4 regions of the Citrobacter sp. ANG330 genome follow, and region 1 is predicted to be linked to each of the others. Evidence: predicted binding sites of a transcription regulator. Region 1 holds the regulator's gene; each other region holds the start of a gene.
The links. Region 1 encodes PhoB, which activates phosphate uptake and scavenging genes when phosphate is short. Its sites were predicted from a motif close to CTGTCATAAAACTGNCNNAT; they were not measured.
Positions count from the first base shown of each region.

Region 2: a site for PhoB is predicted at 2,549-2,568, ahead of kdgR (DNA-binding transcriptional regulator KdgR). Genes of this name have one in related genera too.
Region 3: a site for PhoB is predicted at 6,522-6,541, ahead of pstS (phosphate ABC transporter substrate-binding protein PstS). Genes of this name have one in related genera too.
Region 4: a site for PhoB is predicted at 5,466-5,485, ahead of QNN88_RS17440 (phosphoethanolamine transferase). Genes of this name have one in related genera too.

Region 1 is NZ_JASJUI010000004.1:118,932-127,057, reverse strand. It holds gene brnQ (branched-chain amino acid transporter carrier protein BrnQ) at 1-195, opposite strand, end outside; gene phoR (phosphate regulon sensor histidine kinase PhoR) at 602-1,897, opposite strand; gene phoB (phosphate response regulator transcription factor PhoB) at 1,939-2,628, opposite strand; gene sbcD (exonuclease subunit SbcD) at 2,825-4,027, shown strand; gene sbcC (exonuclease subunit SbcC) at 4,024-7,167, shown strand; gene mak (fructokinase) at 7,210-8,118, opposite strand.
Region 2 is NZ_JASJUI010000002.1:180,832-188,957, reverse strand. It holds gene ycgR (flagellar brake protein YcgR) at 1-524, opposite strand, end outside; gene QNN88_RS06625 (GlsB/YeaQ/YmgE family stress response membrane protein) at 727-981, shown strand; gene QNN88_RS06620 (MFS transporter) at 1,110-2,483, opposite strand; gene kdgR (DNA-binding transcriptional regulator KdgR) at 2,660-3,451, shown strand; gene QNN88_RS06610 (YobH family protein) at 3,554-3,793, opposite strand; gene mgrB (PhoP/PhoQ regulator MgrB) at 3,954-4,097, shown strand; gene QNN88_RS06600 (YebO family protein) at 4,172-4,459, shown strand; gene QNN88_RS06595 (DUF2627 domain-containing protein) at 5,115-5,258, shown strand; gene cspE (transcription antiterminator/RNA stability regulator CspE) at 5,271-5,480, shown strand; gene ftsI (peptidoglycan glycosyltransferase FtsI) at 5,700-7,445, shown strand; gene rlmA (23S rRNA (guanine(745)-N(1))-methyltransferase) at 7,509-8,126, shown strand, end outside.
Region 3 is NZ_JASJUI010000014.1:23,594-31,719, forward strand. It holds gene atpG (F0F1 ATP synthase subunit gamma) at 1-594, shown strand, start outside; gene atpD (F0F1 ATP synthase subunit beta) at 621-2,003, shown strand; gene QNN88_RS21310 (F0F1 ATP synthase subunit epsilon) at 2,024-2,443, shown strand; gene glmU (bifunctional UDP-N-acetylglucosamine diphosphorylase/glucosamine-1-phosphate N-acetyltransferase GlmU) at 2,756-4,126, shown strand; gene glmS (glutamine--fructose-6-phosphate transaminase (isomerizing)) at 4,481-6,310, shown strand; gene pstS (phosphate ABC transporter substrate-binding protein PstS) at 6,629-7,669, shown strand; gene pstC (phosphate ABC transporter permease PstC) at 7,814-8,126, shown strand, end outside.
Region 4 is NZ_JASJUI010000008.1:136,021-144,146, reverse strand. It holds gene QNN88_RS17470 (TIM-barrel domain-containing protein) at 1-444, shown strand, start outside; gene QNN88_RS17465 (ABC-F family ATPase) at 526-2,121, opposite strand; gene ldtB (L,D-transpeptidase) at 2,339-3,259, shown strand; gene QNN88_RS17455 (anion transporter) at 3,324-4,433, opposite strand; gene mntR (manganese-binding transcriptional regulator MntR) at 4,430-4,903, opposite strand; gene mntS (manganase accumulation protein MntS) at 5,089-5,217, shown strand; gene QNN88_RS17440 (phosphoethanolamine transferase) at 5,492-7,078, shown strand; gene ompX (outer membrane protein OmpX) at 7,145-7,660, opposite strand; gene rhtA (threonine/homoserine exporter RhtA) at 8,050-8,126, shown strand, end outside.

The DNA.
Region 1 (8,126 bases):
TTTCGCCAGCGCGATAACGGTCAGCACCGGTAGGCCTACAGCGGTGATCAGAAAGCCGAAAGCCGCTATCCAGACGTTTTCGCCGGCCTGCAAACCAACCATTGGAGGAAAGATGATGTTCCCTGCGCCGACGAACAGCGCAAAAGTCATAAAGCCCAGCGCAATGATATCGCGCGATTTTAACTGATGGGTCATAAAGCTTACGGCCTGTGGATGTGGTGTTGATTAAAGTGACTTATTGTCTTTCCCTGTGGGAAGAAACAGCGGTTTTTTTAAGCCATTCCAGAGGGATATATCCCATAACCTGGAAAGCAAAGAATAGTTTTTCGATTTACCGCCTGAATACAGTCAGTCTGACAGCATCTGGGGCGCAATTTAAACGCTTATAACGTTTTAAAGCAAGGTGGGATCTAAAAACTGGAAGATTATAGCGATATCAAATTATACATCAGTATAAAACACTATTCATCCGGAAAAGTCCTGGCTTATCATGCGAACAAAAAACAACCAGACGTTAATTAATTCAGCAGACTTATCTTAGCCGCAAAGAAAATAAGCCAGCATTGGCTGGCTTATGGAAAGAAAACCTTACGATTGTACTTTAAGCACTTTTTTTGGCAATTAATCGTTCCGGCAGCACAAAACTAAAGCGCGTCCCTCTGCCCGGTTGACTGTCGATATTCAGGCGGCTTTCGTGATGATTCACCGCGTGTTTTACGATAGCCAGCCCCAGGCCACTGCCGCCCGTTTGTCGCGATCGCGCTTTATCTACCCGATAAAAACGCTCCGTTAAGCGCGGGATATGTTCCGGCGCAATACCCGGCCCGTTATCCTCCACGCTAAACTCCGCGCCGTGCGGCACACGATGCCAGCGCACGGTAACATGCGTTCCCGCTGGCGTATGGTTTACCGCGTTATAAACCAGGTTCGACATCGCACTACGCAGTTGTTCTTCATTCCCCAGCACTTTGAGCTGGTTATCCACCTCAAAGTGGAACGTATGCTTCTGCTGGCTGAGCGTCTGCGCTTCGCGTTCAACCATGTGCAGCATCATCGGAACATCAACCTGCTCATTGAGCAAAAGCGCCGGCGCGGCTTCAATTTTCGACAGCGTCAACAACTGCTTCACCAGCCCTTCCATGCGCGAGGTCTGGTCACGCATCGTCAGCAATGCTTTTTCACGCGTGGCGCCTTCCAGTTGCTGCTCGTGCATCATCTCAAGATAGCCCTGCAACACCGTCAGCGGGGTACGCAGCTCGTGGCTCACGTTGGCGAAGAAATTGCGTCTCGCACCTTCAAGCTGATGCATCTGTGTCATATCACGCGCCACCATCAGCAATTGCTTATCGGTATACGGCATGACGCGAATTTCCAGATGCCGGCCGGTGTTGAGCACCAGATTTAACGGTCTACTGAAATCCCGCAGCTTAAGATACTGCGTGAACTCCGGGTAGCGCAGCAGGTTCAGGATATTCTGTCCGCTGTCGTCTGGCCAGCGTAAACCCAGCACCTGTTGCGCCAGGCCGTTACACCAGAAGATCCCACCCTCTTCGGTGGTCAACACCACTGCATCGGGCAGCGACTCTGCTCCGCTGCGAAAGCGTTTAATCAGATTGCCCAACTCGCGACGGCGCTTTTTATTGCGCAGTTGCATCTGATGCAAGCCGTACAATAGCGGTTCCCAACTGCCTCGTCCCGGCGGCGGCGTCATGCTTCTGTCGACCCACAGCCACCATGAGAGGCGCAATAAATTCCAGAAATGCCAGATAAGCAGTCCTGTTACCGATGCCAGTAAAAACCAGGGCAGGTAACCCAAAAATGCACTTAGGATCAAGGCCGGGATACAGCAAAATATCAGCTCCAGCACCAGCCTTTTCCATGACAGCCGTTCCAGCACGGGTCACTCTCCCTTCAGAGCCAGGCTCTTATTCTTGCCTTTCAAAAACGGGTCGAAAAACGATACCCAGTCCCGCGAACCGTCTGCACCATCCGATCGTGGCCACTGGTTTCCAGCGCCTTGCGCAGACGGCGAATATGCACATCGACGGTACGATCCTCAACGTAGACATTGGTGCCCCAGACGTGATTCAGCAGTTGTTCACGGCTGTAAACCCGCTCAGGATGCGTCATAAAGAAATGCAGAAGTTTAAATTCCGTCGGCCCCATATCGAGCGGGTTTTCACCGGTCATCACGCGATGCGAGGTCGGATCCAGGCTCAGCCCCTGCATCTCAATAACCTCTTCCACCGCCATCGGTGAAATCCGGCGCATCACCGCTTTAATGCGGGCAACCAGCTCTTTCGGCGAGAACGGTTTGGTAATGTAGTCGTCCGCGCCAGTTTCCAGGCCGCGCACCCGATCCTCTTCTTCCCCTCTGGCGGTCAGCATCATAACCGGGATATCCCGGGTCATCGCTTCGCGCTTGAGGTGTTTAATAAACTGTAGACCAGAACCGCCGGGCAACATCCAGTCAAGGAGGATCAAATCCGGCCAGGGTTCATTAAGCTGGTTCACCGCACTGTCATAATCTTCAGCTTCAACGGGTTGAAAGCCATTTTGCTCAAGCACGAAACAGACCATTTCGCGAATTGGAGCTTCATCTTCTACGACCAGAATACGTCTCGCCATGATTTGCCCTGTTATATAAGTTGCTTGTCATCATCAGTCTTAATGCGGCGTCATTATGCGTCAGTTTTATGACAGATTTATGAAAATGCGTGCTGACGTTAACCTTAGGTTGTTGATTTATGACACCCGATAAACGAGATATTACAGCCCCCGAATGGTTATAATCCCCTTTATGCTTTTTTGCCATGGAACCGTTATGCGCATCCTTCACACCTCTGACTGGCATCTTGGACAAAATTTTTACAGCAAAAGCCGCGCCGCTGAACATCAGGCCTTTCTCGACTGGCTGCTGGAAACGGCGGTTGAGCAGCAAGTGGATGCGATCATCGTGGCCGGCGACATTTTCGATACCGGCTCACCGCCAAGCTATGCCCGCGAGCTCTATAACCGTTTTGTGGTCAACCTACAGCAAACGGGCTGTCATCTGGTGGTGTTGGCTGGAAATCATGACTCCGTCGCCACCCTGAATGAATCTCGAGAAATACTGGCGTTTCTCAATACTACAGTGGTCGCCAGCGCCGGCCATGCTCCCCAAATCCTGAATCGTCGCGACGGCCAACCTGGCGCGGTGCTGTGCCCGGTGCCGTTTTTACGTCCACGCGACATTATCAGCAGCCAGGCAGGGCTTTCTGGTACAGAGAAACAGCAGCATCTGCTGGGGGCCATCACGGAATACTACCAGCAACAATATGACGCCGCCTGCGCGCTGCGCGGCGATCGCGCTCTGCCGATTATCGCCACGGGTCACCTGACCACCGTGGGCGCCAGCAAAAGTGACGCCGTCCGTGACATTTATATTGGTACGCTGGATGCTTTCCCGGCGCAGAATTTCCCGCCTGCCGATTATATCGCCCTGGGCCACATCCACCGGGCGCAGAAAATTGGCGGCACAGAACATATCCGCTACTGCGGGTCCCCCCTCGCGCTGAGCTTTGACGAATGCGGCAAAAGCAAATACGTGTATCGGGTGGACTTCCAGGACGGCAAGTTAGCCAGCGTCGAGGCGCTCACCGTTCCGGTCACCCAACCACTGGCAGTATTAAAAGGCGATCTCGTTGCCATTACCGAACAACTGGAACAGTGGCGTGATAGCGATCGGAACCCTCCGGTCTGGCTGGATATCGAAATCACCACGGATGAGTATCTGCATGATATGCAGCGCAAAATTCAGGCGCTAACGGAAACACTGCCCGTTGAGGTGCTGTTAGTTCGCCGCAGTCGGGAGCAGCGCGAACGCATGTTGAGTAACGAACGCCGTGAAACGCTGAGCGAGCTGAGCGTGGATGAGGTTTTTGCCCGCCGACTCGCGCTCGAAGCCCTTGAACCTCCACAGTGCGAACGCCTGACATCACTTTTTCACCGCACACTACAAACACTGTCCGGGGAGCATGAGGCATGAAGATTCTCAGTCTGCGCCTGAAAAACCTCAACTCGCTGAAAGGAGAATGGAAGGTCGATTTCACGGTAGAACCCTTTGCCAGCAACGGCCTGTTTGCCATTACTGGGCCTACCGGAGCAGGCAAAACCACGCTGCTCGACGCGATTTGCCTGGCGCTATACCACGAGACGCCGCGCCTGAATACCGTGTCGCAATCGCAGAACGATCTGATGACCCGTGATACCGCGGAGTGCCTGGCGGAAGTGGAGTTTGAAGTGAAAGGGGAAGCGTATCGGGCATTCTGGTGCCAGAACCGTGCGCGCAACCAGCCCGACGGCAATTTGCAGGTGCCACGCGTGGAGCTTGCACGCTGCGCCGACGGGAAAATCCTTGCCGATAAAGTGAAAGACAAACTGGAAATGACGGCAGAACTGACCGGGCTGGATTACGGTCGTTTTACCCGTTCGATGCTGCTCTCGCAGGGACAGTTCGCCGCCTTCCTCAATGCGAAGCCAAAGGAACGCGCGGAGCTGCTGGAGGAATTGACCGGTACGGAAATTTACGGCCAGATCTCCGCCCAGGTTTTTGAGCAGCATAAAATCACGCGTACCGAACTGGAAAAATTACAGGCGCAGGCCAGCGGCGTCGCACTGTTAGCGCCAGAGGCGTTGCAGACGCTGACAGAAAGTTTGCAGGCGCTCACTGACGAAGAAAAACAACTGCTTGCCCAACAGCAGACTGAACAGCAGCGACTGAACTGGCTGATGCGACAACACGAATTGCAGGCCGACGCGAACCAGCGGCAGTTGGCGCAGCGGGCTGCTCAGGAAGCGCTGGAAAACGCCCAGCCACAGCTGGCCACCCTCAGCCTCGCACAGCCTGCCAGAGCGTTGCGCCCGCTATGGGATCGCATTCAGGAGCAATCCGCTACCGTTTTCCGCACCCGTCAGCAGATTAACGAAGTAAATGCTCGCTTACAGAGTAGATTCACACTGCGCAATCACATCCGCCGCCTGGCAGAGCGGCAATCCACCACCCTGCTCGCTACCCAGCAGACGCTGAACGAGTGGCTAAACGAACACGATCGCTTTCGCCTGTGGAGCAACGAGTCAGGAGGATGGCGCGCCCTTTTTGCTCAGCAAGTCAGCGATAAGGCGCAACTGGCAAAATGGCAGCAACAGCAGATAAACGATAGCCGTAAGCTGGAAGCACTGCCGCCAGTGGCGCTAAACCTGACGGCGGATGAGGTCACAACGGCGCTGGCGCAGCACGCGAAACAGCGCCCTCTGCGCCAGCAGTTGCTTTCCCTCCACGGGCAGATTGTTCCCCGACTGACACGTCTGCGCCAGCTACAGGCGGCGATGGCGCATAATCAACAGGAACTCGCCCGACTCAATACCCTGCTGGAGGCAAAACGTCAGCAGTATAAAGATAAACATCAGCAGTATCAGGATGTTAAAACCCTTTGTGAACAGGAAGCGCGAATCAAAGACCTGGAAAACCAGCGTGCACTGTTACAGGCAGGTCAGCCCTGCCCGCTTTGCGGTTCAACCACTCATCCTGCTGTCGCGGCATATCAGGCGCTTGAGCCCGGAGTTAATCAGGAACGGCGTGATGCGTTAGAAAAAGAGGTTAAAGCGCTGGCGGACGAAGGCGCCGCCTTGCGTGGGCAGTCGGAAGCGTTAAACCAACAGCGACAGCGTGACGAAAGCGAAGCGCAGACGCTGGCTAAAGAGGAGCAAGCGCTCACTCAACAGTGGCAGACCACGATCGGCGCTCTGAAAATCACGTTACAACCGCAGGATGATATTCAACCCTGGCTGACGGCACAGGATGAGCACGAACAACAGCTCTACCAGCTTAGCCAGCGCCATGACCTACAGGCGCAAATTACCGCCCATGCGCAGCAGGTGGCGCAGTACCGCCAGCAAATCGACCAGCGCCAGGCGACGCTGACAGCACAGTTAAGCCGCTATACGTTGTCACTTCCTGAGGAAGGCTGCGAGGAAGCGTGGTTAGACGCTCGCGCGGCAGAGGCACAAACGTGGCAACAGCGGCAGACGGAATTGACGGCGTTACAGGCGCAGATCGCGCAACTCACCCCGCTGCTCGAGACACTACCTGTCGCAGATATCGACGTTGAGGATGATGAAAGCGTATCGCTGGAAAACTGGCGTCAGGTTCATGATGAGTGTCTGTCGCTGATGAGTCAGTTACAGACGTTACAACAACAGGAGCGGCAGGAGACTCAGCGCGCCGCCGACGCGCAGGCGCAGTTTGATGCCGCGCTGGCGCAGAGTCGGTTTGTCGATCAGGCAGCGTTTCTTGCCGCGCTGCTGGATGACGAGGCCATCACGCGTCTGGAACAACTGAAGCAGTCGCTGGAAAACCAGCTTCAACAGGCGCAGACACTCGCCACGCAGTCAGCCCAGGCGCTGGCGACGCATCAACAACAGCCACCGGCAGGACTGGACCTGACGCAGTCGGTCGAAAATATTCAGCAAGCCGTGGCACAGCTTAACGATCGGGTGCGCGACAACGCCACGCGTCAGGGCGAGATTCGCCAGCAGCTTAAACAGGATAGCGATAACCGCCAACATCAGCAGGCGTTAATGCAGAAAATCAGCGACGCAATGCAACAGGTTGAGGACTGGGGATATCTGAATACACTGATCGGCTCTAAAGAGGGCGATAAGTTCCGTAAGTTCGCTCAGGGGCTAACGCTGGATAATCTGGTCTGGCTGGCGAATAACCAGTTGACCCGCCTGCATGGCCGTTATCTGTTACAGCGCAAAGCCAGTGAAGCGCTGGAACTGGAGGTGGTCGATACCTGGCAGGCCGACGCCGTGCGCGATACCCGTACCCTTTCCGGTGGCGAGAGCTTCCTGGTCAGTCTGGCGCTGGCGCTGGCGCTCTCCGATCTGGTCAGCCACAAAACGCGCATTGACTCGCTGTTCCTTGATGAAGGCTTCGGCACGCTCGACAGTGAAACACTGGATACCGCCCTTGATGCGCTGGATGCGCTCAACGCCAGCGGCAAAACCATTGGGGTGATTAGCCATGTGGAAGCGATGAAAGAACGGATTCCGGTGCAGATCAAGGTGAAGAAGATTAACGGCCTGGGCTACAGCAAGCTCGATCGGATGTTTGCCGTGGAATAACAGGACGACAGGCCGGAGAACGCCGGCCTGTCCTGAGAGACGTTATTCCTGCGGCCACAGCCACGCGGCGCCGCGCACGCCGCTGGAATCACCGTGCAGGGCTTGGCGCACCGGCGTTTCGCACTCACCACCGAACACAAACTGTTTAATCAACGGTGGAATTGTTTTGTACAGGCGATCGATGTTGCTCATCCCGCCGCCGAGAACGAAAACATCCGGGTCGAGAATGTTCACCACATGGGCCAGCGATTTCGCCAGCCGCCGTTCATAGCGGCTGAGCGCCAGTTCGGCCAACGCGTTTTGTCCCTCCGCCAGGCGGATTATTTCACTGCCTTTAAGCGAATTGCCACTCAGTCGATAATAATCGGTGGCGAAGCCGGTGCCGGAAATAAACGTCTCAATACATCCCTGTTTTCCACAGTAACAAGGCACTTCAGCGCGATAGCGCAATTCATCTTCATCCATCCACGGTAAAGGGTTGTGTCCCCATTCGCCCGCCGTCCCATTGCCGCCGATGTGCGCCCGCCCGTTGAGCGCCACGCCCGCGCCGCAGCCTGTACCAATGATCACCGCAAAAACGGTCTGCGCTCCGGCTGCCGCCCCATCCACTGCCTCAGAAACGGCCAGGCAGTTCGCGTCATTCGCCAGACGAACCTCACGTTGCAAACGCGCGCAGAGGTCTTTATCAAACGGTTTTCCATTCAGCCACGTCGAGTTGGCATTCTTCACCACGCCGGTATAAGGCGAAATGGAGCCGGGGATGCCCATCCCCACCGTGCCCGTTTGCCCGGTGGCCTCCTCCGCCATCGCCACCAGCGTGGCAATGGTTTCGATGGTTTGTTGATAGTCGTTTCGCGGCGTCGGCAGACGATGGCGGAACAGTTGCTCCCCTGCCTCACTGAGCGCAATCACTTCCGTTTTGGTGCCGCCTAAATCAATACCAATACGCACACGGTGTT
Region 2 (8,126 bases), on a different contig from region 1:
TCCAACGCCATCTGCGAAAAACGCATGCCTTCCGCGAGCCCTGGTGGCCTCGGACCTTCCAGCAGTGCGCCCATTCCGCCGAGAGAAAGATCGAACAAACGAAAACGCAGGGTGCTGTTATCCGGCATCTGCGCTGTACACCCGTAGGGAGGATGAAGCGGCGCGCTGATGCGAAAGTATTCCCGTCGCTGCACAAACCACAACGCCGGTGGAAGCGGGGTAATAAAGGCCGGAAGCTGCTGATATTCACCGCTCTGCAACTGCTCAAGGGTAAATTCGACCTTCGCACCCTGGGTTTCGGCAGTGATGGTAATATTGCGCGCCTTCTGCACGGCGAGGTTTTCGTTTTGCTGACTGCCAAAGTCCATCACCAGTCTTTGTGCCGAGACGTCAAGGATCTTGCTGATGAATTGCCCGCCGGACCAGGAAATGCGCAATGGCACCTGGTTACTGTTTACGTCGCGAAGAACGCCCAACACCGCTAACGGATTTTGCTTCAGGAACTGCTCATTATAATGACTCACGCGAAATGACCCCTGGATGCCTGACAGTCTATCGAACGTTTATCGGCAAGACGCAAAAGAACTTAATACAAACGCGTGATTTTTTTACCAAAGACAAATAATTCAGTCCCAAAGAAACAGCGAGGATCAAGGGGTTGCCTATACTTAACGGACAAGCGCAAGAATCTGTTGCGTATGGTTTCCCTGAAAAGAGGGTCTGAATATGGGAATTATTGCCTGGATTGTATTTGGTCTGATTGCCGGTGTTATCGCCAAATTGATCATGCCGGGGCGTGATGGCGGCGGCTTCATCCTGACCTGTATTCTCGGCATCGTGGGTGCTGTGGTGGGCGGGTGGCTGGCGACCATGTTTGGCATTGGCGGCACGATCAGTGGCTTTAATCTTCACAGCTTCCTGGTCGCCGTGGTCGGCGCCATTGTGGTGTTGCTGGTGTTCCGACTCGTGCGCCGTGATTAACAACCCGATTTCGGCGGGAGTAATGCCAGCCAGCTAAGCCGCGGGCTGGCAGTATTACCCGCTTCGCTCTATTCCTCAGAACGCTTACACAGCCACAGGGGCGGCATTACGTCCGCGGACGCGCTTTTTTACGCCTGCGCCCGGGGTTGCGTGATGCGTAGACCGCTCACTACCGCGGCCACGGTCGCCAGAATCCCTGCCGCCAGCAGAGAAACGTGCGTGCCGTTATCCCCAAACTGGTTCAACAGCAGTGCGACCAATGCTGCGCCTGAGCTTTGTCCCAGCAGACGGGCGGTTCCCAACATACCGCTGGCGCCACCGCTGCGTTCGCGCGGCGCAGAAGTAATGATCGTGTGGTTATTGGGGGATTGAAATAAGCCAAACCCGGCACCGCAAAGGATCATTGGCCAGATGATATTGAGATCGGAGGGTATAGCAGGTAGCAACACCAGAGCAAAAAGTCCGCTTGCCATCACCAGCAGGCCCAGCGCGCCCAGCAAACCGGCATGGACGCGTTCAATCAGATACCCGGCCAGCGGAGCCATAACCATCGTTGCCAGTGGCCAGGGAGTGAGTAGCAGTCCCGTTTCAACTTCGCTACGTCCCAGCACCGTTTGCAGATAGAAGGGAAGGGAGACCATCGCCAGCATCTGTGCGCAGAAGGAGCAGATTGACGTGCCTATCGACAGTGAAAATAGCGGAATACGCAGCAGGTCGATCGGCAATAACGGCACCGGTAATGAAAGTTGACGGCGGATAAAGAAGAAGCCCACCACGATCAGCGCCACCAGTTCAGCACCGACCAGCGTCAGGGACTGCCCCTGTGCAAAACCGCTCAGCGCGGTGATCAACAAACCAAACGTCAGTGCGTTCATCACGGCGCTGGGGATATCAAAACGTGGTTTATGGTTGCGCGAACCATTGGGAGGAAGAAAGCGCATGGCCAGAATCAACGCAATAACCCCTAACGGCACATTAATCAGAAACAGCCATTTCCAGGAAGAAATGGAGAGGATCGCCGCGGCAATGGTTGGGCCAGCGGCCGCAGAGACGGCGACGATAAAAGAATTGATGCCCATCCCACGCCCCAGATGGCGCTGAGGATAAATCAGACGGATTAAGGCGGTGTTGACGCTCATCAGCGCCGCGCCGCCAAACCCTTGCACAACGCGCGCCATCGTCAACATCTGTAGCGAGTCCGCGAGTGCGCAAAACAGTGAGGCCAACAAAAAAACCACCAGTCCGCATTTGTAGATGCGTCGATAGCCAAACATATCGCCCAGAAATGATAGAGACAGTAATGAGACGACAATGGCTATCTGATAGGCGTTGACGACCCAGATTGAGCTGGCAGCCGAGGCGTGCAAATCAGTGGCTATGGTGGGGAGCGCCACGTTGGCAATGGCACCGTCCAGCACCGCCATCGAAATACCGATAACGATGGTTAAAATTGCGCCATATCGCTGCGGAAGCGGCAGACCGTCGGTCTGGGATTTATTCATATGATTGATGGTTTTTGCGAAGAATATGATCAGGGTAGTGATTTTAGCATTGATATTCAGGCGTTATATCGCAGATTTGTAACGAAGTAAGCAAAGATGGATTGCGGGCGCCATGCCATGAAATTATAATAAAAAATCGTTCTGATTTTTATAAAACACTCGTAATGAGGTGATAGATGGCTAACGCAGATCTGGATAAACAGCCTGATTCTGTATCTTCCGTGCTGAAAGTTTTTGGCATTCTGCAGGCGCTGGGTGAAGAGCGCGAAATAGGGATTACCGAGTTATCACAACGCGTCATGATGTCAAAAAGCACCGTTTATCGCTTTTTACAGACCATGAAAACACTGGGATATGTGTCACAGGAAGGGGAGTCTGAGAAATATTCTCTGACGCTGAAGCTGTTTGAACTGGGCGCTCGCGCGCTACAGAATGTTGACCTTATCCGCAGTGCGGACATCCAGATGCGCGAACTCTCTCGTCTGACGAAAGAGACGGTGCACCTCGGCGCGCTGGACGAAGACAGCATCGTTTACATTCATAAGATTGATTCGATGTACAATCTGCGCATGTATTCTCGTGTTGGCCGCCGTAACCCGCTCTACAGCACCGCGATTGGTAAAGTGTTGCTGGCCTGGCGCGATCGTGATGAAGTGAAACAGATTCTGGATGGCGTCGAATACAAACGCAGTACCGGGCGTACTATCACCACCACGGAGGCATTGCTGCCGGTGCTGGATAAAGTCCGCGAACAGGGTTATGGCGAAGATAACGAAGAACAAGAAGAAGGTTTACGCTGTATTGGCGTACCGGTATTCGATCGTTTCGGCGTGGTGATTGCCGGTCTGAGTATCTCGTTCCCGACGCTGCGTTTTTCCGAAGAAAACCTGCATGACTACGTATCGATGCTGCATACTGCGGCGCGCAAAATTTCAGAACAGATGGGTTACAACCATTATCCGTTCTGATGACGTCATGGGATCGACAGTAAAAGAAACGGCCGGCATTTTCGCCGGCCGCTTTAATCCTGCTTAAGAAAACCGTATAGCGCTGATCGCGTTGTCGGGATATTAACCGTTATCAACGACCACGGTACTCTTACGCAATATCGGACAATCCGTTAACCCGATGATGCCGCTATCGGTATGAACATATTGCGCAGTTGCTGTGCCTCGCGCGGTGAGATACTTGCATTGCAAACCCAGTCCGGCCGCATTCTCCTGACTGCCTATCAGAACACCATACCCACTGAGTAATAATCCAATCCAGACAAGCGCAAACAATACGATAGCGCGAACAATCAAACGCATTATGACCTCTTTTCTTCTATAAGTTAGACTGAGCTTAGCGCTTACGCTCACTGATACAAGTAAATGATTCTTAAAAAAACGCGAATGTCTACTGTAGTTAGCCCTGGTTTAAGATACGCATGATAATTTGGTGGCATAAGATGTTGATGCGGAGAGTGGAGTGAAAAAGTTTCGATGGATAATCCTGGTCGTGGTGGTGCTCGTGTGCCTGCTGTTGTGGGCCCAGGTGTTCAACATTATGTGTGACCAGGATGTACAGTTTTTCAGCGGAATTTGCGCCATCAATAAATTTATCCCCTGGTGAGATGATTTTTTCATCCGTTGATTTCCTTCCTGTGGCGCGGTGGTAAAATGGCGCGTCTACATTGAGGTGGTGAAATGAACGAAGTAGTGAATTCCGGCGTGCTTAATTTTGCGTCGTTGATTGTATCGGTGGGGGTTCTGGTTATTGGGCTGGTGCTGTGGTTCTTTATCAACCGTGCGAGCTCGCGAACCAATGAGCAGATTGAGCTGCTTGAAGCGTTGTTAGACCAGCAGAAGCGACAAAATGCATTATTGCGTCGTCTCTGTGAAGCGAACGAGCCGGAAAAAGTGGCTGGGGTGTCGGCTGAGGCCAATAACCCGCAAGAGGATGAGGATATCATCCGTCTGGTCGCAGAACGTTAATCTCCTTGTCAACAGGAAGCGAATGGGCTGGCGCCTCGCCGGTCTTTGCTTCCTGTTTTGTTATCCTGCACGCTATTAGTGCAGTCGCCTGTCGCTTCGCTATATCCGTTCCTTCTTATCCATTGCGCGGGTTATTGTCTGCACACACTTAATTATATTTATCCATACGTTATAAATGTGATCTTCTCCGTTTTGTGAGAATGATCGGTTTTATAATAAGCGAAACGTTTCTTTCCCTATTTTTGTGCATTGTCATCATTCTTTCATTAAATGAGTGCATAAGAACAGTGGATATCAAGATGGAGCGAAATGCGGCGTTATTATGATACCGGGTCATTTTGCGTTGAAACAAATTAGGCATAACAAAGCAGAATTTGTGATAACGGTAGATCGCCACATTTTGTCATCGCGACTACCTGGAATTCGCGAGCTTATTGAGCTATGGTTGAAAAGTCCCCGCTGCGTTGCGGGTCTGACACGGGTTCAGCACGGGCGCGGGAATATATCGGTTTAGAATTGACGCATAACTATGCTGATGTTCTGTATCGACTGGCGAGATTTGTGCGACCGATCGAGACACGTTTAAAAATGGCTTGCCATAATTAACGTTGTATGTGATAACACGTTTTGGGTTAAACGAGGTACAGTTCTGTTTATGTGTGGCATTTTCAGTAAAGAAGTCCTGAGTAAACACGTTGTCGTTGAATACCGCTTCTCTGCCGAACCTTATATTAGTGCCTCAAGCAGTAATGTCTCAGTTTTATCTATGTTATGCCTGCGGGCGAAGAAAACACTCTAAGGAATTTTGCAAATGGCAAAGATTAAAGGTCAAGTTAAGTGGTTCAACGAGTCTAAAGGTTTTGGCTTTATTACTCCGGCTGATGGCAGCAAAGACGTGTTCGTACACTTCTCCGCTATCCAGGGTAATGGCTTCAAAACTCTGGCTGAAGGCCAGAACGTTGAGTTCGAAATTCAGGACGGCCAGAAAGGTCCGGCTGCTGTTAACGTAACAGCTATCTGATCGACACCACTGATTTGAAGCGCATCTGCGCATCAACCTCAGATTTAAAGCCTCGCTGATGCGGGGCTTTTTCATTCATCTTCCTTCAAAGTATGTCTGAATGCCTCCTTCGTTAGCGCTTTGTTGCAAAGCCGTGATGTTATTAGCATAGTTTTCACCGCTTTTCCGCCGTTATTCCCGTTAAATCAGTCACCTGAATATCATTTTTCCGGAGAACAGGTGAAAAAGAAAAGTGATGGTACGGTGCGAAGTTTCACACCGCTACGCTTTGCACTACTTTGTATCGCCATACTGCTGAGTCTGGGGTTACTCCTGGGACGCGTCGCATGGTTGCAGATTGTCGAACCCGATCGCCTGGTCAGGCAAGAAGATATGCGCTCATTGCGTGAAGTTACCATAGCATCGCCGCGGGGAATGATCACTGACCGACAGGGGCGGCCACTGGCGGTCAGTGTACCGGTAAATGCGGTCTGGGCTGACCCCAAAACGCTGTTGAGCAAAGGGGGCGTTGGCGTCAACGAACGCTGGCAGGCGCTGGCGAATACGCTGCATCTTTCGCTCACGACCCTGGCGGCACGCGTTAACCACAATCCGTCGGCACGGTTTATCTATCTTGCACGCCAGGTCTCTGCGCAACAGGCAAAATGGATCGATAAGCTGGATCTGCCAGGGATTAACCTGCGCGAAGAGTCCCGGCGGTTTTATCCGGCAGGGCATGTCGCGGCGAATCTGATTGGCTTCACGAATATTGATGGGCAGGGTATCGAAGGGGTTGAGAAAAGCTTTAACGCCCAGTTAACGGGAAAGCCAGGTTCTCGACTGGTGCGCAAGGATAAATTCGGTCACGTGATTGAAAACATCACGGAAGTGAATCCTGTGCCGGCACATCAACTACAACTTAGCATCGATGAGCGCCTGCAGACGGTCACCGAGGATGCGCTGGACAACGCGGTTAGCTGGAACAAAGCGGAGTCCGGCGCTGCTGTGCTGGTAGACGTTGCCACCGGCGAGATTTTATCGATGGCCAGTTACCCTGATTTTAATCCAAACAACCGCGAGGGGGCGGGGCTTGATGATTTTCGCAATCGTGCGATTAGCGACACCTTTGAGCCGGGTTCGACGGTGAAACCGCTGGTTGTTATGACGGCGTTAGAGCAGGGGATTGTCCAGCCAGATAGCGTGATCGACACGCATCCGTTTTTCCTCGACGGGCATCGCATTCGCGACGTAGGCTTTTACCCGGAACTGACGCTGACCGGTATTTTGCAAAAATCGAGCGACACCGGGGTTTCGCATCTCTCATTAGCGATGCCCATCCAGCGATTAGTGGATACGTATCAACGGTTTGGCTTCGGACAGCCCACAGGTCTGGGACTGACCGGCGAGAGCCAGGGGCTAATGCCACAGCGTCGCTACTGGAGCGACCTGGATCGCGCAACCTTTGCCTTCGGCTATGGCCTGATGGTGACGCCGCTGCAACTGGCGCACGTCTATGCCACGATTGGCAGTTTTGGCCTGTATCGTCCGCTCTCAATTACGCGTATCGATCCGCCCGTCATTGGCAAGCGTGTGATGTCGGAAGCGCTGGTCAGACAGGTAGAACATATGATGGAAAGCGTTGCACTGCCGGGTGGCGGCGGGACGAAGGCGGCGGTCCGGGATTATCGCGTGGCGGTTAAAACCGGGACGGCGAAGAAAATCGGCGATGACGGGAAATATGTGGACAAATATGTGGCTTACACCGCAGGAGTGGCACCGGCAAGCAACCCGAAGTTTGCGCTGGTGGTGGTGATCAACGATCCGCAAAACGGGGCCTATTACGGCGGCGCGGTGTCGGCACCGGTTTTTAGCCAGATAATGGGCGATGTGCTGCGACTGGAAAACGTTAAACCAGATGGCATGTCCGCCGACTCCCGTCATCTGCTGGTGATGCAGGGCAATCCACAGACATTCCACATGCGCTAAGTGATTCTCCCAGGGCGTAAATCGCGTTACACTTGCGGCCTGAATTTACCTGCCGGAGTTGTTATGTCGTTTTCCTGCCCACTTTGTCACCAACCCCTTGCGCACGTAACGAACAGCTTTGTCTGTCCGCAGCGGCATCAGTTTGATGTGGCTAAAGAAGGCTACGTCAACCTGTTGCCGGTGCAGCATAAACGTTCGCGCGACCCGGGTGACAGCGCGGAGATGATGCAGGCGCGGCGTGCGTTTCTGGATGCCGGACACTATCAGCCATTGCGTGACGCCATCGTTGAACACCTTTCCACACGCCTCGACGCGTCGGCGACCTCGATTCTCGACATCGGTTGTGGGGAAGGGTATTACACGCATGCTTTTGCTGATGCGCTGCCGACGGCGACTACCTATGGGCTGGATGTGGCGAAGGTTGCGATTAAAGCGGCGGCCAGACGCTATCCGCAGGTGACATTCTGCGTCGCCTCGAGTCATCGTCTACCGTTTGCGGATGCCTGCCTGGACGCGGTTGTGCGGATTTACGCGCCGTGTAAAGCTCAAGAGCTGGCGCGCGTGGTTAAGCCGGGCGGTTGGGTAATCACGGCAACGCCGGGACCGCGGCATTTAATGGAGTTGAAAGGGCTGATTTACGACGAGATCCGGCTCCATGCGCCGCATACAGAGCAACTGGAA
Region 3 (8,126 bases), on a different contig from region 1:
TTGAACATTAACCTGTTCAAAAAGCTGCTGGCGGATATGAAAACATGGTCCGATAAAGGCGTTCAGTGCGACATCGCAATGATCGGCTCTAAGGGCGTGTCTTTCTTTAATTCCGTTGGCGGTAATGTGGTTGCGCAGGTAACCGGTATGGGGGATAACCCTTCCCTGTCCGAACTGATCGGTCCGGTTAAAGTGATGCTGCAGGCTTACGATGAAGGTCGTCTGGACAGACTGTACGTTGTCAGCAACAAATTTATCAACACCATGTCTCAGGTTCCGACGCTGACTCAACTGCTGCCATTACCGGCATCAGAAGATGAAGAGTTAAAACAAAAAGCCTGGGATTACCTGTATGAACCTGATCCGAAACCGCTGCTGGATACCCTGCTGCGTCGTTACGTTGAATCTCAGGTTTATCAGGGCGTGGTAGAAAACCTGGCCAGCGAGCAGGCCGCACGTATGGTGGCGATGAAAGCCGCGACCGACAATGGCGGCAGCCTGATTAAAGAGCTGCAGTTGGTATACAACAAAGCTCGTCAGGCCAGCATTACTCAGGAACTCACCGAAATCGTCGGTGGTGCATCCGCGGTATAACCAGGTTAATTCGTAGAGGATTCAAGATGGCTACTGGAAAAATTGTCCAGGTAATCGGCGCCGTGGTTGACGTCGAATTCCCTCAGGATGCCGTACCGCGCGTGTACGATGCTCTTGAGGTTATGAATGGTAAAGAGAGTCTGGTGCTGGAAGTTCAGCAGCAGCTCGGCGGCGGTATCGTACGTACCATCGCAATGGGTTCTTCCGACGGTCTGCGTCGTGGTCTGGAAGTCAAAGACCTTGAGCACCCGATCGAAGTCCCGGTAGGTAAAGCAACCCTGGGTCGTATCATGAACGTCCTGGGTCACCCGATCGACATGAAAGGCGATATCGGTGAAGAAGAGCGTTGGGCTATCCACCGCGCAGCACCGTCCTATGAAGAGCTGTCCAGCTCTCAGGAACTGCTGGAAACCGGTATCAAAGTTATCGACCTGATGTGTCCGTTCGCGAAGGGCGGTAAAGTCGGTCTGTTCGGTGGTGCGGGTGTAGGTAAAACCGTAAACATGATGGAGCTGATCCGTAACATCGCGATCGAGCACTCCGGTTACTCCGTGTTTGCGGGCGTAGGTGAACGTACTCGTGAGGGTAACGACTTCTACCACGAAATGACCGACTCCAACGTTCTGGATAAAGTATCCCTGGTTTACGGCCAGATGAACGAGCCGCCGGGAAACCGTCTGCGCGTTGCGCTGACCGGTCTGACCATGGCAGAGAAATTCCGTGACGAAGGTCGTGACGTACTGCTGTTCGTCGATAACATCTATCGTTACACCCTGGCCGGTACGGAAGTTTCCGCACTGCTGGGTCGTATGCCATCAGCGGTAGGTTACCAGCCGACCCTGGCGGAAGAGATGGGTGTTCTGCAGGAACGTATCACCTCGACCAAAACCGGTTCTATCACTTCCGTTCAGGCGGTATACGTACCTGCGGATGACTTGACTGACCCGTCGCCAGCCACCACCTTTGCTCACTTAGATGCAACAGTGGTACTGAGCCGTCAGATCGCGTCTCTGGGTATCTATCCGGCCGTTGACCCGCTGGATTCTACCAGCCGTCAGTTGGATCCGCTGGTGGTAGGTCAGGAACACTACGACACCGCGCGTGGCGTACAGTCCCTGCTGCAACGTTACCAGGAACTGAAAGACATCATCGCCATCCTGGGTATGGATGAACTGTCTGAAGAAGACAAACTGGTGGTAGCACGTGCGCGTAAGATCCAGCGCTTCCTGTCCCAGCCGTTCTTCGTTGCGGAAGTATTCACCGGTTCTCCGGGTAAATACGTTTCCCTGAAAGACACCATCCGTGGCTTTAAAGGCATCATGGAAGGCGAGTATGACCACCTGCCAGAGCAGGCGTTCTACATGGTTGGTTCTATCGAAGAAGCCGTAGAAAAAGCCAAAAAACTTTAACGCCTTAATCGGAGGGTGATATGGCAATGACTTACCACCTGGATGTCGTCAGCGCAGAGCAACAAATGTTCTCTGGTCTGGTCGAGAAAATCCAGGTAACGGGTAGTGAAGGTGAACTGGGTATTTTCCCAGGGCACGCCCCACTGCTCACCGCCATTAAGCCTGGTATGATCCGCATCGTTAAACAGTTCGGTCATGAAGAGTTTATCTACCTGTCTGGCGGCATTCTTGAAGTGCAACCAGGCAGCGTGACCGTACTGGCTGATACCGCGATTCGCGGGCAGGATCTCGATGAAGCGAGAGCCCTGGAAGCGAAACGTAAGGCTGAAGAGCACATTAAGAGCTCTCATGGTGACGTGGATTACGCTCAGGCATCTGCGGAACTGGCCAAAGCGATCGCAAAACTGCGCGTTATCGAGTTGACCAAAAAAGCGATGTAACACCGGGTTAAAAAACGAAAACCAGTCTGATTTCAGGCTGGTTTTTTTTTGCCTGTCATTGTTGTGCTCTTTACGTCATCTTTCTTTTTGGATCAAAAAAAGAGCAAAAACATTAGCCTGGCGCGTTAATCGCGATATCAGGTGACTTTTCAGAAGACAAAAGCCGCATCAATGGACGAAAATGTCTCTATCTTCGTAGAGGAAAACTCGCGATTGTGCGTTTTATCCTCTGCCCATTTCACGACGAAAAAAATGTAGTATTTTCAACGTGAAACGGTATAAATTCGTTCTCAAATTACAGTCAGGGCGCGTATGTTGAATAAAGCGATGAGCGTAGTGATCCTTGCCGCAGGCAAAGGCACACGTATGTATTCCGATCTTCCAAAAGTGCTGCATACCCTTGCCGGGAAATCGATGGTTCAGCATGTCATTGATGTAGCAAATGAATTAGGCTCATCTCAAGTGCATCTGGTCTACGGGCACGGCGGCGATCTGCTTAAAGAAAGCCTGAAAGAAGAGAACCTGAACTGGGTTCTGCAGGCGGAGCAGTTGGGCACCGGCCACGCTATGCAGCAGGCTGCGCCATTCTTTGGCGATGATGAAGACATTTTAATGCTCTACGGCGATGTCCCGCTGATCTCTGTTGAAACCCTGACTCGCTTGCGTGAAGCCAAACCCCAGGGCGGCATCGGTTTGCTGACCGTCGTGCTGGACGATCCAAGCGGTTATGGTCGTATCACGCGTGAAAACGGCAAAGTGACCGGCATTGTTGAGCACAAAGATGCCAGCGACGAACAGCGCAGGATTCAGGAGATCAACACCGGGATCCTGATTGCCAATGGCGCGGACATGAAGCGCTGGCTGTCTAAACTGACCAATAACAACGCGCAGGGTGAATTCTACATCACCGACATTATTGCGATGGCGTACCAGGAAGGGCGTGAGATTGCGGCGGTACATCCGGCGCGTATTAGCGAAACCGAAGGGGTGAATAACCGTCTTCAGCTCTCCCGCCTGGAGCGTGTTTACCAGTCCGAGCAGGCAGAAAAACTGCTGCTGGCGGGCGTGATGCTGCGCGATCCGGCGCGTTTTGATCTGCGCGGTACGCTCGCTCACGGGCGAGATGTTGAAATTGATACTAACGTTATCATCGAAGGTCACGTCACGTTGGGCCATCGCGTGAAGATTGGCGCGGGTTGCGTCATTAAAAACAGCGTTATTGGTGATGACTGTGAAATCAGCCCGTACAGCGTGGTGGAAGATGCCCATCTTGATGCGGCCTGCACCATCGGACCGTTTGCCCGTCTGCGCCCTGGTGCGGAGCTGATGGAAGGCGCTCACGTCGGGAACTTTGTCGAGATGAAGAAAGCGCGTCTTGGCAAAGGCTCAAAAGCCGGCCACCTGACCTATTTGGGCGATGCGGAAATTGGCGACAACGTGAACATTGGCGCAGGCACCATTACCTGCAACTACGACGGCGCGAACAAGTTTAAAACCATTATTGGCGATGATGTGTTTGTTGGATCCGATACTCAGCTGGTGGCACCGGTAACCGTAGGCCATGGGGCAACCATCGCTGCCGGGACCACCGTCACCCGTAATGTTGCGGATAATGAACTGGTGATAAGTCGCGTGCCGCAGGTTAACAAGCAGGGCTGGAAACGCCCGGTGAAGAAAAAATAGATATTTTTGCCGGATGGCGCTTTCGCTTATCCGGCCTACGATTGAGTAGGCCTGATAAGGCGTAGCCGTCATCAGGCAAACCCGGGAGAGGAGATAAATATATATCTCCCCCCACAAGCAGTACCCATAAAAATAACCCCACTCTCTACAAGGCTCGGGGTGCCCGAAAGGGCGTTACCCAAAGGATTTCGCGTTGTGGCAAGGCGGCAAGCGTATGAGTCCATGGGAGCTTACTTAAGTAAGTGACCGTGGCGAGAACGAGAAGCCAACGCAGCCGCAGCGTGAAAGACGCAGGGTAAATACAGGTCGAAAGACAACGACAGGCATAATGCCTTGATTCGGAAATAAAAAACTATGTGTGGAATTGTTGGCGCTATCGCGCAACGTGATGTAGCTGAAATCCTTCTCGAAGGTTTACGTCGTCTGGAATACCGTGGTTACGACTCTGCGGGTCTGGCCGTGGTGGATGCAGAAGGTCATATGACCCGTCTGCGTCGTCTGGGTAAAGTACAGATGCTGTCTCAGGCTGCGGAAGAACATCCGCTGCACGGCGGCACTGGTATTGCTCATACTCGCTGGGCAACGCATGGCGAACCTTCGGAAGCAAACGCGCATCCGCATGTTTCTGAACACATTGTGGTGGTGCATAACGGCATCATCGAAAACCATGAACCGCTGCGTGAAGAACTGAAAGCGCGCGGCTATACCTTCGTTTCAGAAACCGACACCGAAGTGATTGCTCACTTAGTGCACTGGGAGCTGAAACAGGGCGGTACACTGCGTGATGCCGTGCTGCGCGCCATCCCGCAACTGCGCGGCGCGTACGGTACGGTCATCATGGATACCCGTCATCCGGATACACTGCTGGCTGCGCGTTCAGGTAGCCCGCTGGTTATCGGCCTGGGGATGGGGGAAAACTTTATCGCCTCCGATCAGCTGGCGCTATTGCCGGTGACCCGTCGCTTTATCTTCCTGGAAGAAGGCGATATTGCAGAAGTCACCCGCCGTTCCGTCGCCATTTTTGATAAAACGGGCGCGGACGTGAAGCGTCAGGATATCGAATCTAATCTGCAATATGACGCGGGTGATAAAGGTATTTATCGCCACTACATGCAGAAAGAGATCTACGAACAGCCGAACGCGATTAAAAACACCCTGACCGGTCGCATCAGCCACGGCGAAGTGGATTTAAGCGAACTCGGACCAAAAGCTAATGAGCTGTTGTCTCAGGTTGAGCATATCCAGATCATCGCGTGTGGCACGTCCTACAACTCCGGGATGGTTTCTCGCTACTGGTTTGAATCTTTGGCCGGCATTCCGTGCGACGTCGAAATCGCTTCTGAATTCCGCTACCGCAAATCAGCAGTACGCCGTAATAGCCTGATGATCACGCTGTCTCAGTCGGGTGAAACGGCGGATACGCTGGCAGGCCTGCGTTTGTCGAAAGAACTGGGCTATCTGGGATCTCTCGCCATCTGTAACGTTCCGGGCTCCTCTCTGGTACGTGAATCGGATCTGGCGATGATGACCAATGCCGGTACGGAAATCGGCGTGGCGTCGACGAAAGCCTTTACCACTCAGTTAACCGTTCTGCTCATGCTGGTGGCGAAACTGGCACGTCTGAAAGGTCTGGATGCGTCCATTGAGCATGACATCGTTCATGGCCTGCAGGCGCTGCCGAGCCGTATCGAGCAAATGCTCTCTCAGGACAAACGTATTGAAGCCCTGGCGGAAGATTTCTCTGACAAGCACCATGCCCTGTTCCTGGGCCGTGGCGATCAGTATCCCATTGCGCTGGAAGGTGCACTGAAGCTCAAAGAGATCTCCTACATCCACGCTGAAGCCTATGCGGCAGGTGAACTGAAACACGGCCCGCTGGCGCTGATTGATGCCGATATGCCGGTTATCGTTGTTGCGCCAAACAACGAACTGCTGGAAAAACTGAAGTCTAATATCGAAGAAGTACGCGCCCGTGGCGGTCAGCTGTATGTCTTCGCCGATCAGGACGCTGGTTTTGTCAGCAGCGACAACATGCACATCATTGAGATGCCGCATGTCGAAGAGGTGATTGCACCAATCTTCTATACCGTGCCGCTGCAACTGCTGGCTTATCACGTGGCGCTGATTAAAGGCACCGACGTGGATCAGCCGCGTAACCTGGCAAAATCGGTTACCGTCGAGTAAAAGGCTCATGCCCTGCGAAAGCGGGGCATTTTTTTCACCCCTGTGCTGTTTTTAATCAATTCTCCCGCCGTTTTAATGTGACAAATCTTCATCTTCAGCTACTTTTTTCAGTGTCACAAAAAGAAAATTTTCCTGAAAAGCTGTTGTCATATATCCAGTTAAGTTAATGATAAACAGGAAAAAAATGATACTGATTTAATGGAGATTTTCATTGTCATAAAACTGTCATATTTCGTACATTTAACTGTCACCTGTTTGTCCTATTTTGCTCATCGTAGCCACTTAACAATGATTTACGAAAATCATGCAGGAGACATTATGAAAGTTATGCGTACCACTGTCGCAACTGTTGTCGCCGCGACCTTATCGATGAGCGCGTTCTCTGCGTTAGCAGCAGCAAGTCTGACAGGCGCAGGTGCAACTTTTCCTGCGCCGGTGTATGCCAAATGGGCTGATACTTATCAGAAAGAGACCGGTAGTAAAGTCAACTACCAGGGTATCGGCTCCTCCGGTGGTGTTAAACAAATTACAGCGAATACCGTCGATTTCGGGGCATCTGATGCGCCGTTGTCTGACGAAAAACTGAATCAGGAAGGCCTGTTCCAGTTCCCGACCGTCATTGGCGGTGTGGTGCTGGCGGTAAACATCCCGGGTCTGAAGTCTGGCGAACTGGTGCTGGATGGTAAAACGCTGGGTGACATCTACCTGGGTAAAATTAAGAAGTGGGATGATGAAGCCATCACCAAACTGAACCCGGGCGTGAAACTGCCTTCTCAGAACATCGCCGTTGTACGTCGTGCTGATGGTTCCGGTACCTCCTTCGTCTTCACCAGCTATCTGGCGAAAGTGAACGAAGAGTGGAAAACCAAAGTGGGCGCAGGCTCTACCGTTAACTGGCCGACTGGTCTCGGCGGTAAAGGTAACGACGGTATCGCCGCGTTCGTACAGCGTCTGCCAGGTTCCATCGGTTACGTTGAATACGCTTACGCTAAGCAGAACAACCTGGCATACACCAAACTGATTTCTGCTGACGGTAAACCGGTTAGTCCGACCGAAGAGAACTTCGCTAACGCCGCGAAAGGCGCTGACTGGAGTAAATCCTTCGCACAGGATCTGACGAACCAGAAAGGTGATGATGCGTGGCCGATTACCTCCACTACCTTCATCCTGGTTCACAAAGAGCAGAAGAAACCTGAGCAGGGTGCTGAAGTGCTGAAATTCTTCGACTGGGCATACAAAAATGGCGGCAAACAGGCGAATGACCTGGATTACGCCAGCCTGCCGGACAGCGTGGTTGAGCAGATCCGTGCAGCATGGAAGACCAATGTGAAGGATAGCAGCGGTAAAGCGCTGTACTAACAGAATATCTTTGACGAATTGGCGGATGGCGCTACGCTTATCCGCCCTACAGTTCCGCCTGTAGGCCCGCTTTGTAGGCCGGATAAGCGTAGCGCCATCCGGCATGGGCAATTTCGTAAACGCGTTTAATGGAAAGAGTGATTTATGGCTGCAACCAAGCCTGCTTTTAACCCACCGGGTAAAAAGGGTGACAAAATCTTCAGCGCGCTGGTAAAACTGGCTGCGCTGATTGTGCTATTGATGTTGGGTGGCATTATTGTCTCTCTGATCATCTCCTCCTGGCCCAGCATTGAGAAATTTGGTTTCTCATTCCTGTGGACGAAAGACTGGGATGCGCCAAATGACATCTACGGGGCGCTGGTACCGATCTACGGTACGCTGGTCACCTCCTTTATCGCCCTGCTGATCGCCGTTCCGGTGAGCTTCGGCATTGCCCTGTTTCTGACCGAACTCGCGC
Region 4 (8,126 bases), on a different contig from region 1:
TGGCTGCCGGATAACGAAACCGGCTGGTACGATTTTTACACCCATGCATGGTTCACTGGCGGTCAGTCGATCGTCCTCGACGCACCGCTGGAAAAACTGCCGCTGCTGGTACGCGCCGGGGCGGCTCTGCCGCTCAGCGAGCGCATTACCCATGTGAGTGCCGAAAAAGACGATACCCGTGAACTGATGCTCTACCCGGTCAACGGTGTCGGAACAACCTCTGGTCTGCTGTTTGAAGATGATGGTGAAAGCTGGGGCTACCAGAACGGCAATGCGCTGTGGGTGGAATGGGAAATGGTGTGCGACGGCGCAACCATCAATCTGAAGGTGGACGCCCGCGGCAATTATCGTCCGGCATGGAAAGCGCTGAAGGTGTCGTTACCGGCAGGAGAAAGACGCAGGCTGTTGGTGAATGGTGTCGAAGGGAGTGAGTGGGTGCTCTAAACAATGCCGGGTGGCGGCGTCGCCTTACCCGGCCTACAACGTTGCTGTAGGCCCGGTAAGCGTAGCGCCACCGGGCTTTTTTTAGTTCTCGATACCTTTACTGCGCAGATAGTCTTCGTAGTTGCCGCTGAAGTCCACTACGCGCTCTGGGGTGATTTCCAGCACGCGGGTCGCCAGCGAGCTCACAAATTCACGGTCGTGAGAAACGAAAATCAGGGTTCCCTGATACATCTCCAGCGCCATGTTAAGCGATTCGATGGATTCCATATCGAGGTGGTTAGTCGGTTCGTCCATGACCAGAATGTTTGGCTTCTGCATCATCAACTTACCGAACAGCATACGACCCTTTTCACCACCCGACAGTACCTTCGCCGGCTTTTTGATGTCGTCCTGGCTGAACAGCAGACGACCGAGGATGCTGCGCACCGCCTGTTCGTCATCGCCTTCCTGCTTCCACTGGCTCATCCAGTCGAAAACCGTCAGATCGTTTTCGAATTCATATTCGTGATCCTGCGCGTAGTAGCCAATGCGCGCATTCTCAGACCATTTCACGGTTCCGCTGTCGGCGTCCAGATCGCCCACCAGCGTTTTCAGCAGCGTCGATTTACCCACGCCGTTGGTCCCCAGTACCGCCAGTTTTTCACCGACTTCCAGCAGCAGATTCACGCCTTTAAACAGCGGACCGTTATCAAAACCTTTGCTGAGCGCTTCCACTTCCAGCGCGTTACGGAACAGTTTCTTATCCTGTTCGAAGCGAATGAACGGGTTCTGACGGCTGGAGGCCTTCACTTCGTCGAGCTTAATTTTATCAATCTGACGGGCGCGAGACGTCGCCTGGCGAGATTTAGAGGCGTTGGCGCTAAAACGGCTGACGAAGGATTGCAGGTCTGCAATCTGTGCTTTTTTCTTGGCGTTATCCGCCAGCAGACGTTCGCGCGCCTGGGTCGCGGCGGTCATGTATTCATCGTAGTTACCCGGATAAATCCGCAGTTCGCCGTAGTCGAGATCCGCCATGTGCGTACACACCATGTTCAGGAAGTGACGGTCGTGCGAAATGATAATCATGGTGCTGTCACGTTCGTTCAGCACCTGCTCCAGCCAGCGAATGGTGTCAATATCCAGGTTGTTGGTCGGTTCGTCGAGCAGCAGAATATCCGGATTGGAAAACAGCGCCTGCGCCAGAAGGACACGCAGTTTCCAGCCGGGAGCAACTTCACTCATCGGACCGTAGTGTTGTTCCACCGGAATACCGACGCCAAGCAGCAGTTCACCGGCGCGCGCTTCAGCAGAGTAACCGTCCATCTCGCCGTATTTCACTTCCAGATCGGCCACTTTGTAACCGTCTTCTTCGCTCATCTCCGGCAGCGCGTAAATGCGATCGCGCTCCTGCTTCACTTCCCACAGTTCACCGTGGCCCATAATGACCGTGTCGAGCACGGTAAATTCTTCAAAGGCGAACTGATCCTGGCGCAGTTTACCGATACGCTCATTGGGATCGAGGGAGACGTTCCCCAGCGTCGGTTCGAGGTCGCCGCCGAGAATTTTCATAAAGGTGGATTTACCGCTACCGTTAGCGCCAATCAGGCCGTAACGATTGCCGCCGCCAAATTTGACGGAAATGTTTTCGAACAGCGGCTTACTGCCGAACTGCATGGTGACGTTGCTGGAAACTAACACGGACGTATCCTAAAGAATATGTGACAAACCGCGTATTATGCCACAAGTCTGAAAGAAGATCGCGCCCTGTAGCGAACGACTACACTGGGGGGACAGGAAAAAAATGTGATTTCGTACACATCTGAATTCCCTGTGAACAGGAATGCACATATAATGCGCTCCCAACACTACAGAATTCTCAACCCAACAGCCTGCCAGGCAATGAATCTCGCATAACATGAATATGAAATTAACAACGTTTTTCGCGGCAGCACTCGCGGTCGTCGGCTTTTGCAGTACCGCATCTGCTGTCACTTATCCCCTGCCAACGGATGGTAGTCGCGTTATTGGTCAGAATCAGGTCATCACCATCCCGGAAGGTAACACGCAGCCGCTGGAGTATTTTGCTGCAGAATACCAGATGGGGCTTTCCAACATGCTGGAAGCCAACCCGGGCGTGGATACCTTCCTGCCGAAAGGCGGCACCGTGCTGAACATTCCGCAGCAGTTGATTCTGCCGGACACAGTGCACGAAGGCATTGTGATTAACAGCGCCGAAATGCGTCTGTATTACTACCCGAAAGGCACCAATACGGTGATCGTCCTGCCGATCGGTATCGGTCAGTTAGGTAAAGACACGCCAATCAACTGGACCACCAAAGTTGAGCGTAAGAAAGCCGGACCGACCTGGACGCCAACCGCCAAAATGCACGCTGAATATCGTGCCGCAGGTGAACCGTTGCCGGCTGTCGTTCCCGCCGGTCCGGATAACCCGATGGGTCTGTACGCGCTGTACATTGGCCGCCTGTACGCCATTCATGGTACTAACGCCAACTTCGGTATCGGCCTGCGCGTAAGCCACGGCTGCGTGCGTCTGCGTAACGAAGACATCAAATTCCTGTTTCAGAATGTGCCTGTCGGGACGCGCGTACAGTTTATCGATGAGCCGGTAAAAGCGACCACTGAGCCTGATGGCAGCCGTTACATCGAAGTTCACAACCCACTGTCGACGACTGAAGCGCAGTTTGAAGGCGGCGAAATCGTACCGATTACGCTTTCGAAGAGCATTCAGAACATCACCAATCAGGCCGATGTTGATCAGAGTATTGTGGAACAAGCGATTCAGAACCGTTCAGGGATGCCGGTTCGTCTGAACTGATACAGATCTGGACAGTAAAAAGGGCGGATGATTTCTCCGCCCTTTTTATTGATTTTGTTCAGGATTATCTCAACAGCAACAGCCCATACCCCACCAACGCCGCCCATATCAGCATCGGCAGCGAGTAAAGATGAAAGCGCCACCAGATACGCCGATCATTCGCCATCCGTAAAGCAATCAGATTCGCCAGCGAGCCCGGCAACAGACCAAATCCACCCACATTCACTGCCCAGGCCAGCAGTACCGTAGGAGGGACATAGTTCAACAACAAAATGGTGCCAGGGACATTACTGATAACCTGCGACAGGCCAATCGCCGTCAGCCACAGGCCAGCCCCGGAAAGCGTGCCGACGTGATTGAACACTCCCTGAAGAACCGGCAACTGCGTGAGTAAATGGACATCAATAAACATCGCCATAAACACCAGCAGCAGCGTCCAGTCCACACTCAGCACCACACGACGCGCCAACAGCAGAAACCCTAGCGCCACCAGCGCCAGCCCCACCAGTTCTTGTTTGAGTTCCAGCGCCGTCAGAAAGACGATGTACAACCCGAGACATCCCCATACCAGTCGCGGCTGCCACTGCGGCGCAGGCGTGCCGGTGTGGTACGACAGTGGCTTATCCGGAAAACAAAACCAGCACATCACCAGCAGCGTCAACATCATCACAACGGCAAGCGGCGCCATCTGGCTGATAAATGCTAAAAATGAGAGGCCGGAACGCCCCCACAACAGAATATTTTGCGGGTTGCCGATCGGCGTCAGCAGTGAACCGGCATTGACGGCCAGTGCTTCAAAGATGATTAGTCGGTTAACCGGTATCGCGCACAACTTCTTCAGGGTGATGGTGAGTGGTACGACGATAAAGAGCGCGACGTCATTAGTCAGAAAGGTCGAGAGCAGCGCTGCCGCCAGGACCATGAACATCGCCAGACGGCGTTCAGTGGCAAACCGGCGGGTCATTTTGCGACCGAGCACATCAAAGTAGCCGCTCAGCTCAACGCCCTTGGTCAGCAGCATCAAACCACTCAGCGTGATAATGGTATGCCAGTCAATGGCACCGGGCCAGGTCCGGGGCGTGAACGGCACCCACAGACTCAACGCTACACCCACGATAATCAGTAGCTGAAAAAAACGGTCGCGTTTCAGCGCCCGTAAAAAAGGCAGATTCATTCTGATGATGTTCCGTGCTGCTCGGTAAACAGACGAAATGCGTCCAGCGTCTCCTGACTCACGTGATGTTCCATTCCCTCGGCATCGCGACGAGCAATCTCTGCGCTCACCCCCAGCACCAGCAGAAAGTTCTCGACAATCTGATGACGTTCGCGGCTCTCCTGCGCCAGCTTCTCCCCTTCCGGGGTTAAGAAAACACCGCGCCAGGGAATCATTTCGATCAGTCCTACCGAGGCCAGACGCTTGAGCATCTTGGCCACCGTCGGCTGAGACACGCCAAGCCGGGCCGCCATATCCACCTGACGCGCTTCGCCGACCTCGATAATCAGGTCAGAAATCAACTCAACATAGTCGTCAATCAGTTCACGACGATGCGCCTCTCGAACCTGACGAAACCCTTCGACGTGCTCCTCAACATTCACTAACTGCGTCACTTTTTTTGTTGTTGGCATACCTGCGCGACGACTCATTCTGCTTCCTCATTCCTGTGACGCATTAACCGCATCTAATTAGAGAACGGCCATTGTAAACCAGAGTTGCTTCGGCACAAAAAATTAACGTTTTAGCAATAGCTATATAATATAGCCTGTGCTATATCTGTATGTAATGCAGTCATCCCTCACGGATCGAGGGACCAGAAAGTCAGGAGGTCAATATGAACGAGTTCAAGAGGTGTATGCGCGTGTTTAGTCATTCTCCCTTTAAAGTCCGGTTAATGCTGCTCTCGATGCTGTGCGACATGATCAACAGCAAACCCGGGCAGGATAAACCCTCAGAAAAATAACGCGGCGTCGCGGTACGCCGCTTCATCTGGCTGTCATCTACGGCCGTTACACTTCTGTTTTTGTCAAAATAACCCTTCTTTTGTCGGATTTGCTAACCCCTTCGCAAAACAATTTCTTTCTGCCAGTTGACCTTCACATTCACACGCTCTATCTTCTTGCAGCCCTGCCTAACTTGCGGCTCGCAGATGCGGACCTCTCCCTCTTCACGCACTCTCAGCAGGTAATGACCCTTGGCGCCAGGGTAAGCACATGGCGTTTTTATGATAGTGGCATATGAATTTAACCCTCAAAGACTCGCTTCTTGCCCGCAGCCGGACTCTTAGCCCGTGGACTGGCTTTTATGTTTTGCAGTCCCTGCTGATCAACCTGGCGCTGGGCTATCCGTTTAGTCTGCTCTATACCGCTGCCTTTACCTGCATTTTGCTGTTGCTCTGGCGTACTGCGCCGAAAGTACAAAAGGTGCTGATCGGCGTGTGTTCGCTTGTCGCTGCCTGTTACTTTCCTTTCGGCCAGGCCTACGGATCGCCAAACTTTAATACGCTGCTGGCACTTCACTCGACCAATATGGAAGAGTCCACGGAAATCCTGACGATTTTCCCCTGGTACAGCTATCTGGTGGGGGTGTTTATCTTTGCACTTGGCGTCATTGCCGTGCGTCGCAAACCTGAAGTCGAGAGAAAACGCTGGAACAGGTATGACAGCCTGTGTCTGCTGTTCAGCGTGGTCGCTTTTTTTGTCGCCCCCGTGCAGAACCTGGCCTGGGGCGGCGTGTTTAAACTAAAGGACACGGGCTACCCGGTGTTCCGTTTCGCCAAAGACGTCATCGTCAATAACAATGAAGTGATTGACGAGCAGGAGCGCATGGCGAAGTTCGCCAGCATGAAAGACACCTGGACCGTCACCGCCGTGAAGCCGAAATATCACACCTACGTGGTGGTGATCGGTGAAAGCGCGCGTCGTGATGCGCTGGGGGCGTTTGGCGGTCACTGGGATAACACCCCGTTTGCCAGCAGCGTTAACGGCTACCTGTTTGCCGATTACGTCGCGGCCAGCGGGTCAACGCAAAAATCGCTCGGGCTGACCCTAAACCGGGTCGTTGATGATAAGCCGCAGTATCAGGATAATTTTGTCACGCTGGCAAACCGCGCCGGTTTCCAGACCTGGTGGTTCTCGAATCAGGGACAGATTGGCGAATATGACACCGCCATCGCCAGTATCGCAAAGCGGGCTGATGAAGTGCATTTTCTCAAAAGCGGCGACTTCGAGGCGGACAAAAACACCCAGGACGAAGCGTTATTAAAAATGACCGCGCAAGTGCTGGCAACAGAACGTACCCAGCCGCAGCTGATTGTTCTGCATCTGATGGGGTCTCATCCGCAGGCTTGTGACCGCACAAAAGGGAAGTACGACACGTTCGTCCAGTCGAAAGAAACCTCCTGCTATCTCTATACCATGACCCAGACCGATGACCTGCTGCGAAAACTGTACGATCAGCTTCGCAACAGCGGCGGCAGTTTCTCTATGGTGTACTTCTCCGATCACGGTCTTGCCTTTAAAGAGCGCGGGAAGGAAGTGCAATATCTGGCGCACGACGACCAGTTCCAGCAAAACTTCCAGGTTCCATTTATGGTGCTTTCCAGTGATGATAAAGCGCATAAGATAGTCAAAGCGCGGCGTTCCGCTAATGACTTCCTCGGCTTCTTCTCGCAGTGGACAGGCATTAGCGCAAAAGAGATTAAGATGAAGTACCGGTTTATCTCTGAACAGAAAGCCGGGCCGGTGTACATCACTAACTTCAAATTACAGAAAGTGGATTACACCCACCTCGGAACCGACATTTTTAGCACAAAATCGCGCTAAGCCGCCGCTAACAGCAGGCAAAAAAAATCCGCCTCATGAGGCGGATTTTTTATATCACGAAAGTGATTAGAAGCGGTAACCGACGCCGGCAATCCAGGTGCCAACATCAACGCTACGAATACGGCTCTGCTCGTAAGAGAAGTCCAGCGCAACGTTTTCGATCGGGTTGAACTGCAGACCGGCACCATAAGAGAAACCGTAGTCGCTGGTGTCATCTTTGTAGCCAGGGTAGTTAGTCTGCTGGAATTTACCGTAACCCACACCAACAACACCGTAGATGCTGGCCCAGTCGTTCAGACGGTAAGCCGGACCCGCAGTGATGCCGTAGTACTGAGATTTGTTGTAATCGCCTGCACTGTTAGTACGATCTTTTTCAGTGTAAGTGAAGGAACCAATTACGCCCAGCGGGTTGTTGTCCTGCTCATAGCGATACTTCAGGTTGAAACCGTTCATTTTGTTCGCTACGCCCTGAGCATCGCTCTGAGCATAACCACCCGTAACGGTAGAAGTCGCAGCAACAGCGGAACCTGCGGAGATAGCCAGAACAGCGGCCAGTGCTGAAAGACATGCAATTTTTTTCATAACCACCTCAAATGTGCTTCAAATAAGTCCTAAGTTTTAAATATATCAAAAATTGATGAGAAACTCTTTACGATTAGCGATGTCTAAGGGGCCATTTCGTGTAACAGAACATTTCCACAAACCGCTATCCCTTTCAAATAACATCACTTTTCTGGATTTTCGCCCCATTATTACGCGCATAACAAAGGGTATTCATCCAGATTATTCCTAATTTGCCAGCATATTAATCCATCAATCTGCCGCCATTTTACGGCTTTCCAGAAATTTTTTTTCAACGAAGACTCAACCGTAGATGGTTATTTCCATTACACTGCCTCTTTTACTTTTCTATACATAAATCAGGCAAATTGCTGGTTGCCGTATATTTACAGTCATTGTCAGGAGAACGGATGCCCGGGTCGTCACGTAAAACACCAGTTTGGTTACCCATTTTAGTACTGCTTATCGCCATGTGCTCGATCCAGAG